4 regions of the Massilia scottii genome follow, and region 3 is predicted to be linked to each of the others. Evidence: predicted binding sites of a transcription regulator. Region 3 holds the regulator's gene; each other region holds the start of a gene.
The links. Region 3 encodes sigma-54, which starts transcription at its own class of promoters, with help from an activator protein. Its sites were predicted from a motif close to TGGCANGNAANCTGCTTT; they were not measured.

Region 1 (2,205 bases), on a different contig from region 3:
GTCCGCCAGCTGGGCGTGCACCTCCACGATACCGGCTAACGTGAAGCCAAAAGATTGTAGCTGATGTGATTTCTTGCCAGACAAGCCCCGGAGACCGGGGCTTTTTTTTATCACGGCTTCCCGGTAAGAGCACCGGAAGGGGCCGCAATGGCTGGCCTGGCCAAGGGGCGGCAGGCACCCGTCAAGCAGACCTGTATCTCTCCAGCATCATCCGTACGGTGCCGACAAGGCTCCCGCTCCATCAACTGCTGCTTTCCCCGCCCAACCTTGTGCTGCGGGAGGGAAGCGTACGCTATACCTGACGCGGATGAGTAGGCCGTGCCCTGTCGTGAATTTCTCATCATGGGGCTGGCTGCAAGGTCATCCATCGGCAAAGCCGCCTCGCCAGCTATCGAGGCGTGCTGCAAGCCGAAGCTTACCGCGGGCTTCAGCGCGCCGTACGAGGACGGCGCGATCCGGGAAGCAGCCTGCCGGGCGTACGCACGAAGCGCGCGGTGCTGCCGCATTTTCGCAAGGTGGGCCGCAGCTACCGCACGGCACTGCTTCACTATATGATGACATGGCGAATCCGCCGCCAACGATGATGCCCTTGAGCAGACCTTCGACAGCCTGCGCTAGCGTCAGCGACAGCCGGGGGGAAGTGGCGTCACTGTTCTTAGTGATAGCCGGCAATAGACGACCGTTGGTAGCCCTGTACAGCCGAACCTTGTCGGTGACAGTATCGATACTGACCGCCGTTGTGCACGAGCGCTGGCGCGTACGCCGCACCGCTCACCGCTCACTGCTTCCCGCGAGCTGCCGACAATATGCGCCGGGTGCCCCGCTGATGAATAGTTGCGATCTTGCCTCTCCTGGCGCGCAGCGCTGCGGCGTTGCCGCGGGCTCGCATTCCCCGCCGGATCCCCCCGTTACTGTTCAGTCGCGCCCGGTCGACGTCCTGTGCCGCCTGCTGCCGACCTTCCGACGGGCAAAAACGGGGGCTGCAGCATCGGCCAACACGCGCCTTAGGGGCAAAATATGTCAAACGACAAAAAGTGACACCCAGATTTGCCAAAATCTGTCACTACTGCAATCGAAACCGCGCGTGATTCGTGAAAATTCGGCCGCTCGCGGGAAAAATGCCGCCGGAGCGAGCTGGCACAGCAATTGCTTATATCCATGTACGGTCCAGTAGTTCCGAAAAATTCACAACTAGGAGTATTAAAATGAAATCGATGAAAATGATGAAAAAAGCGCAAGCTGGTTTTACCCTGATCGAACTGATGATCGTTGTTGCAATTATCGGTATCTTGGCTGCTGTTGCACTGCCAGCGTATCAGGATTATGTTGCTAAGTCGCAAGTTGCTGCTTCCCTGGCTGAAATCACCCCAGGTAAAGTGCAGGTAGAAACCCGCCTGGCAGCTGGCGATCTTACTTCTACCCCTCAAGAAGTCGGCCTGGCACTGAACACCAAGCGTTGCTCGGCCATCGCCGCAGCCGTCACGATCAATGGCGCTGGTAGCATCGAGTGCACGATGATCGGCAATTCGGACGTCACCGGTCAAACCATCAAGTGGGAACGTACTGCTGGTGACGGCAAATGGGCCTGCACCTCGAGCGTTAATGACAAATTCAAACCAAAAGAATGCAAGGTTTAATACTAATTAATTAGTATTCCATACCCCCGAGCAGTATTGCTTGGGGGTATGTTGCAGATTCACCCAGCTTGTTCGCACGACATTGTCAATAACCTGTTCACAGCCGCTTCGGATTTCCCTGCAGTAAGGCGACGACACAGCGCAGCAGTACAGTTGCACAGTCTTCCAACGTGAAACCAAGCCACCGCGCTTCAAGATACATGCGGCAAATCCTGTCGTGCCTTGAACCTCCAGGTCTTTCTTCCCCAAATTTAATGACGCTGCTATCCTGTAATCGATAGCCCGCCCATCTCACCTGCCACCAATCGCGCCATGATGACATCTTTCAAGCACATCGCAGACCGTCGCCAGGCTGGTTTTACGCTGATTGAGTTGATGATCGTCGTTGCCATCATCGGGGTGCTGGCGGCGGTTGCCATGCCGCTCTACCTGGATTACGTGGCCAAGTCCAAAGTGTCCGTCGCGATCGAAGAATCAGCGGGAGCACGCACCGGTATCGATACCGAAATCGTCAACACGCCCAATCTGGATGCCGCAACCACCATGCTTGCCACCAAGCTCCAGTCCG
Region 2 (2,205 bases), on a different contig from region 3:
CTTCTTCCGGCGGCAGGTGGTACAGGTCTTTCGACGCTGCTTCGCCCGGGTGGATCTTGTTGGCGATACCGTCCAGGCCAGCCATCAGCAGCGCGGCGAAGCACAGGTACACGTTGGCCAGCGGATCCGGGAAGCGGGTCTCGATGCGGCGGCCTTTCGGGTTCGCCACGTGCGGGATGCGGATCGAAGCCGAACGGTTCTTGGCCGAGTAAGCCAGCTTGACCGGCGCTTCGTAGCCTGGCACGAGGCGCTTGTACGAGTTGGTGCCCGGGTTGGTGATCGCGTTCAGTGCCTTGGCGTGCTTGATGATGCCGCCGATGTAGAACAGCGCATCTTCCGACAGGCCGGCATAGCCGTCGCCGGCGAACAGGTTCTTGCCGTCTTTCCAGATCGACTGGTGCACGTGCATGCCCGAGCCGTTGTCGCCAACGATCGGTTTCGGCATGAAGGTAGCGGTCTTGCCATAGCTGTGGGCCACGTTCCAGACCACGTATTTCAGGTTCTGGGTCCAGTCGGCGCGCTCGACCAGGGTCGAGAACCTGGTGCCGATTTCATTCTGGCCGGCGCCGGCCACTTCGTGGTGGTGCACTTCGACCGGGATGCCCAGTTCTTCGAGGATCAGGCACATTTCCGAGCGCATGTCCTGGAACGAATCGACTGGTGGCACCGGGAAGTAGCCGCCCTTGACGGTTGGACGGTGGCCGCTGTTGCCGCCTTCGGTCTTGGCATCGGTCGCCCACGACGATTCATCCGAATCGATCTTGACGAAGCAGCCCGACATGTCGATCTTCCAGCGCACGCTGTCGAAGATGAAGAATTCCGGCTCGGGGCCGAAGTAGGCGGTGTCGCCGATGCCGGTCGACTTGAGGTAGGCTTCGGCGCGCTTGGCGATCGAACGCGGATCGCGGTCGTAGCCCTTGCCGTCGGCCGGCTCGATGACGTCGCACTGCATGAACAGCGTGACTTCTTCCATGAACGGATCGATGTTGGCCGTGTTCGGGTCTGGCATGAGCAGCATGTCGGACGCTTCGATGCCCTTCCAGCCGGCGATCGACGAGCCGTCGAAAGCGTGGCCCGATTCAAATTTGTCGAGATCGAAGTGCGATACCGGAACCGTTACGTGCTGCTCTTTGCCACGCGTGTCGGCGAAGCGAAAGTCCACAAAGCGAACGTGCTTCTCTTTAACCATTTCCAAGACTTCTGCGGCCGTCATTGCCATGCGTATCTCTCCTAATATAAATGGGGGGTTGCCACCTCGGCGGCAAAACTCACAGGGATCATAGCAGAAAGCGTGCCAGCCGGACCATGCGGACCGAATGGCATAGCAGCGTTGAAAATGCTGCCAAATATCACTAAACTCCGGAGTCCCTGCCGCGGCGCCGGGCCGGGCGCCTGATCGGGAGCGCACCGCCTTGGTGCGAATCTTTCGGATTGCACCAAGTTGATGCATCATGCACCGAAAAGGTAAAAATGCCGCGCCGTGGTGCGCCGCTCATATAATAATCGCAAACTTGACCGAGGAATACGCCATGAGTAACGCCGACACCCTGCTTGCCGCCGCCCGCACCCGCGCGCCCGGCCAACCGTATGCGGGAGCGGTGACGCCGCAGGAAGCGTGGGAACTGCTGCAAAGCGAGGCGCGCGTGCGCCTGGTCGACGTGCGCACCGATGCCGAGCGCGCGTGGGTGGGCAAGGTCGCCATTCCGGCGCAGCAGCACTGTGCGGTGCAGTGGAGCACCTGGCCCGATGGCGCACCGAATCCCGATTTCGTGCAGCAGTTGGAAGCGGTGGCGCAGAAGGATGAAGTGCTGCTGTTTTTGTGCCGCTCGGGCGTCAGGTCGCGCCACGCCGCACGGGTGGCAACAGAAAATGGCTATGCGCAGTCGTTCGATATTCTGGAAGGCTTCGAGGGCGACAAGGACGCGGACGGACACCGCAAGACGGTGGGTGGATGGTGCAAGGCGGGATTGCCCTGGCTGGGGGCTTGAAGTAGCAGTTGATCGTCGTCTGCCCCATCCAAGCTTAGATGAATCACGTCACCCAATAACCAGTTAAACTCCACTTAACAAGTTCTGGTTTTCCTATAAAAATTGTAGCTACTAATTTAACGACTACGTTTGTTCAGTCGATCCTCCTAAGTGGGAGTAATATGGGCCGATGGACAAATAATGTTCTACCGGCGCTCGCCAGGAAATTAGGTTTCCA
Region 3 (2,205 bases):
GCGCCGCGCTCGGCCTGTCGTACCTGCCGCAGGAAGCGTCGGTGTTCCGCAAGCTGACGGTGGAAGAAAACATCCGCGCCGTGCTGGAACTGCAAAAGGTGGACGGCAAGTCGCTGACCAAAGCCCAGATCAACGAACGCCTGGACACCCTGCTGGCCGACCTGCAAATTGAAAAACTGCGCGAGAACCAGGCCATGTCGCTGTCGGGCGGCGAGCGGCGCCGGGTCGAGATCGCGCGCGCGCTGGCGACCAACCCGCGTTTCGTGCTGCTCGACGAACCGTTCGCCGGGGTCGATCCGATTGCCGTCATCGAGATCCAGCGCATCGTGCGCTTCCTCAAGCAGCGCGGCATCGGGGTCCTGATCACCGACCACAACGTGCGCGAAACGCTCGGCATTTGCGATCGCGCCTACATCATCAACCAGGGTGCGGTGCTCGCCTCCGGTCGACCCGACGACATCATCGCCGATGAATCCGTGCGCCGGGTCTACCTGGGCGAACACTTCCGGATGTAGGCATGAAACAGTCCCTTCAACTACGCACCTCACAGCACCTCGCCCTCACGCCCCAGCTGCAGCAGTCGATCCGGCTGCTGCAGTTGTCGACCCTGGAACTGCACCAGGAACTGGAACAGCTGTTAAGCGACAACCCGCTGCTCGAACGGCTCGACGATCCGCTCGATCATTCGGTGCGCCTGCTGGGCGATGGCGCCATCAGCAGCACCTCGACGCCGACCGAAGCGGCGCCCGAGCCGGGTGCGCAGGATGCGCCGGCGCCGGCCGAAGGCGAGGGCTTCGAAGGCGGCGAGGCGGACAGCCCGGCCAGCAGCGACAACGATGGCGAATGGGGCGACCTCGGTCGCGCCAAGACATCCGACGATGAGGATTCGCGCCCGCAGCTGGAAGCCTCGGCCACCACCTTGCGCGAGCACCTGATGGAGCAGATGCGCGTGACCGTGCTGGAGGCGCGCGACCGCGCGCTGGTCGAACTGATCGTCGACGCCATCGACGACAACGGCTACCTGACCGAAACGCTGGAAGAAATCCACGAGCGCATGCCACCCGAGCTGGATATCGAAATTGAAGAACTGCGCACGGCGCTGGCGCTGCTGCAAAGTTTCGATCCGGTTGGCGTGGGCGCGCGCAACGCGTCCGAGTGCCTGGCGCTGCAGATCCGGCGCATGCCTTGTGTGGCGCTGGTGACGCGGCGCATGGCGCTGACCATCGTCGAGAACCACCTGACCTGGTTCGCGCAGCGTGAATTCAACAAGCTGAAAAAGGCGCTCGACTGCGACGATGAAGACTTGCGCGAGGCGCAGACCGTGATCCGCCAGTGCAATCCGCATCCGGGCGCGGAGTTCGCGTCGGACGTATCGGACTACGTGGTGCCGGACGTGATCGTGCGCAAGGCGAAAAACGGCTGGTCGGTGATGCTCAATAACGATGTCATGCCGCGCCTGCGCGTGAACAGCATGTACGCCGCGCTGCTCAAGCAGGGCAAGGGCGAAGGGCAGATGGGCGCGCAGCTGCAGGAAGCGAAGTGGCTGATCAAGAACATGCGCCAGCGTTTCGATACCATCTTGCGGGTGGCCGAAGCGATCGTCGAACGCCAGCGCAATTTCTTCTCGCACGGTGCGGTGGCGATGCGCCCGCTCGTGCTGCGTGAAATCGCCGACACGCTCGGCCTGCACGAAAGTACGATCTCGCGCGTGACCACGCAAAAGTACATGATGACGCCGCACGGCATGTTCGAGCTCAAATATTTTTTCGGCAGCCACGTGGCCACCGAAGCGGGCGGCGAAGCGTCATCGACGGCGATCCGCGCGCTGATCGTGCAGCTCACCAGCGCCGAAGATCCCAAGAGCCCTCTGTCGGACAGCAAGATCGCCGACATGCTGGGCGAGCAGGGCATGGTGATCGCGCGCCGCACGGTCGCCAAGTACCGCGAAGCGCTCAAGATTCCGCCGGTCGCCCTGCGCAAGTGCCTCTAGCCTGCTCAGAGCTGCGCGGCGCCTAGAAAAATTCCGGGTGCTCGCGCAGCAGCAGCTGCTCGTACTGGTTCACCGCCTTGAACGTTCCCAGGCCGGGTGCCATGCGCCGGCCCGCATCCCAGCTGCGCCAGGCGCGCGCCATGTCGTAGCTCAGGAACAGCGCATCACCCATATCCTTGTAGGCCCCGGCCAGCGCTGGATTGGCGCGCAACACG
Region 4 (2,205 bases), on a different contig from region 3:
TCGGACATCAGCTGCGCCACCGTCTTGCCGTCGCGCGCGCCCTCCATGATGGCCGCGCTGATCAGGGCCACGGCTTCCGGATAATTGAGTTTGAGGCCGCGCGCCATGCGCCGTTCGGCCAGCAAGGCGGCGGTGAAGATCAGCAGTTTGTCTTTTTCGCGCGGGGTCAGGTCCATGGATCGTGTTCTCTTGTCTAGGTAGTCCAGATGCGCGGCAGCGGCGCGGCGCACCCGAGCAGGTGCGGGCGCAATAACTGCCACACGCTGAAAATGGCACGGCGCGCGCCTTCGCTGTCGTTGCCCAGGTAGCGCGCAACGAACACCGATTTGATTTGGGTGATGCCAAGTGCCGGATCGAGCGCGCGCATGGCGTCGATCAGGGCGCCGCCGGCCGGCTTGCCGACGCCGACCAGGGTGGCGCAGACGCTGGCGCCGTTCAGTCCCAATGGGCTGTGCATCGCGGCGCTGCCGCCGTGCAGCGCGCCCTGCTCCCACCACAGCAGCTTGCCGCCACGGCGAATCTGCGTGTGCTGGGTGATGGTGCCGCTGTCGAAGGTTTCGCCCGAGGCGCGCCGGCCGAAGCACAGGATGTCGCAGCCGATGTAGCAGGCGTTCGCCGCCAGTTCGACCCGTTGTTCCAGCGCCACGTGAGCGCCGTTGAAGAAGATGGCTTCCTGCGGCATCCATTCGACGGCCGCGCCGGCGCCGGCTTCGATCAGCACATCCTGGCGCGAGATTTTGCCGTTGGCGCGATACCATTTGGCGGCGCCGGGCGAAGTGAGAAAGGCGTGACTGGCGTCGCCCGCGGCCACGCCCACCGCCAGCCGGTCGCCGCCCACCACGCCGCCGGGCGGGTGCACGACGATGGCGTGGCAGATGCGCGGGCCTTCCGGATACAACGGTTTTTGCACGCGCAGCGGCCCGCTGTGGATACGCTCCAGCAGGCGCGTGGTGCCCGCATCGTCGGCGAAGCGCAGCCGCAGGCTGGCTTGCCATGCACTCTGGGTCGGATCGGTCTGGTGGCAATCTCGCATACCTGTCGAAAGAGCAGGATGCGTGCCAGCACGCGGGGCACGTTCACGGTGCGGCGCGCCCGCAACCGGTGATCAGGCGCACCGCGACGGCGCGCTCGCACCGGCTTGGTGCGTTCGGTGCGCTATCGGCGTGTCACTAGAACTTCACGCCCATCGACACCGACAGGACATCGCGGTCGACCTGCGTGTTGTACACGCCACCCCACACCGGCAGGTACGCCACCTCGGCCGCGTAGCGCTTCAGGTATTCCATCCGCATCCCGACGTTCATCGTGCGGCGGCCCTCGCTGAGCAGGAAGTCGTACGACCATCCCTTCACTTCATGCTGCAGTTGCGCCCAGGCGTGCAGGTTCAGCCCTTTCACCACCTGCGCCATGCGCGCGTCCATCCGCACCCGGTAGGCATGGGCGTTGGGAGTGACGTAGCCGTCGGCGCTGCACTGGCGGGCGGCGTCGCTGCTGGTGACCGGGCAAGCCCCTTTGACGGGACCATTGCCATACTGGTCGGCGCGGCCATAGCGCCGCACTGCCGGATCGGGCAGCCCGGCGACGTGCTTGACCACGACCTCGCCCAGCGTGCTGATGGCAATCCCCCCCACCAGCGGCCAATCCTGCTGCACGCCCGCCTGCAGCTGAAAGGTGCGATAGCGGTCGTAGGTGTGATACAGCGCGCCTGGCGCGAGCGCATCGACATCCTTGCGCAGCAAGGTGACAATCGCAGGATTGAGGAATGCCGGCAAGGTGTCTCCGGGCGGCAGCTGGATCGGCTGATTGGGACGGTGGGTCAGCTCCCCGAACAGGATCCCGTGCGCGCGCCGGTGCGCGAGCGTCAGCGACGTCATGGCGATACCGCCCACGTATTCGGTGAAGTAGCGCATATTCTTGCCATCCGGGTCGCCCGCGATCAGGCCTGTGCCGGTCCGCTGTGCCTTGCGCACGCCCGGCAGCGGGTTGCGGCTGGTGTAGCGCGCATGATACAGGCCCACATCCAGGGCCAGCGGCGCCGACTTCCAGGTCAGCGCGGCGCCGTACTGGCGCTCGTCGACCGGCTCGGGATTGTCCATGCGCTTGACGAAAGCGCCGCGCGCCAGGCGTGCCCGGTCGCTGACGGGCATCGGTCCGGCAAAGGCCTGGTTGCAGCCTTGCGCGACGTAGTCTGTGGTAGCCCAGAAG

Region 1: the regulator sigma-54 is predicted to act here: its motif matches at 1,136-1,153, upstream of RBA41_RS05690 (pilin).
Region 2: the regulator sigma-54 is predicted to act here: its motif matches at 1,280-1,297, upstream of glnA (type I glutamate--ammonia ligase).
Region 4: the regulator sigma-54 is predicted to act here: its motif matches at 1,044-1,061, upstream of RBA41_RS00520 (urease accessory protein UreD).

What each region holds. Positions count from the first base shown of each region.
Region 1 covers NZ_JAVCWM010000003.1:326,414-328,618, reverse strand. The annotation lists gene RBA41_RS05695 (pilin) at 1-64, shown strand, start outside; gene RBA41_RS05690 (pilin) at 1,206-1,637, shown strand; gene RBA41_RS05685 (pilin) at 1,950-2,205, shown strand, end outside.
Region 2 covers NZ_JAVCWM010000018.1:29,491-31,695, reverse strand. The annotation lists gene glnA (type I glutamate--ammonia ligase) at 1-1,219, opposite strand, end outside; gene RBA41_RS22660 (rhodanese-like domain-containing protein) at 1,530-1,988, shown strand.
Region 3 covers NZ_JAVCWM010000009.1:160,465-162,669, reverse strand. The annotation lists gene lptB (LPS export ABC transporter ATP-binding protein) at 1-515, shown strand, start outside; gene RBA41_RS14925 (RNA polymerase factor sigma-54) at 518-1,990, shown strand; gene RBA41_RS14920 (hypothetical protein) at 2,013-2,205, opposite strand, start outside.
Region 4 covers NZ_JAVCWM010000001.1:124,357-126,561, reverse strand. The annotation lists gene RBA41_RS00525 (urease subunit gamma) at 1-176, opposite strand, end outside; gene RBA41_RS00520 (urease accessory protein UreD) at 194-1,033, opposite strand; gene RBA41_RS00515 (DUF1302 domain-containing protein) at 1,170-2,205, opposite strand, start outside.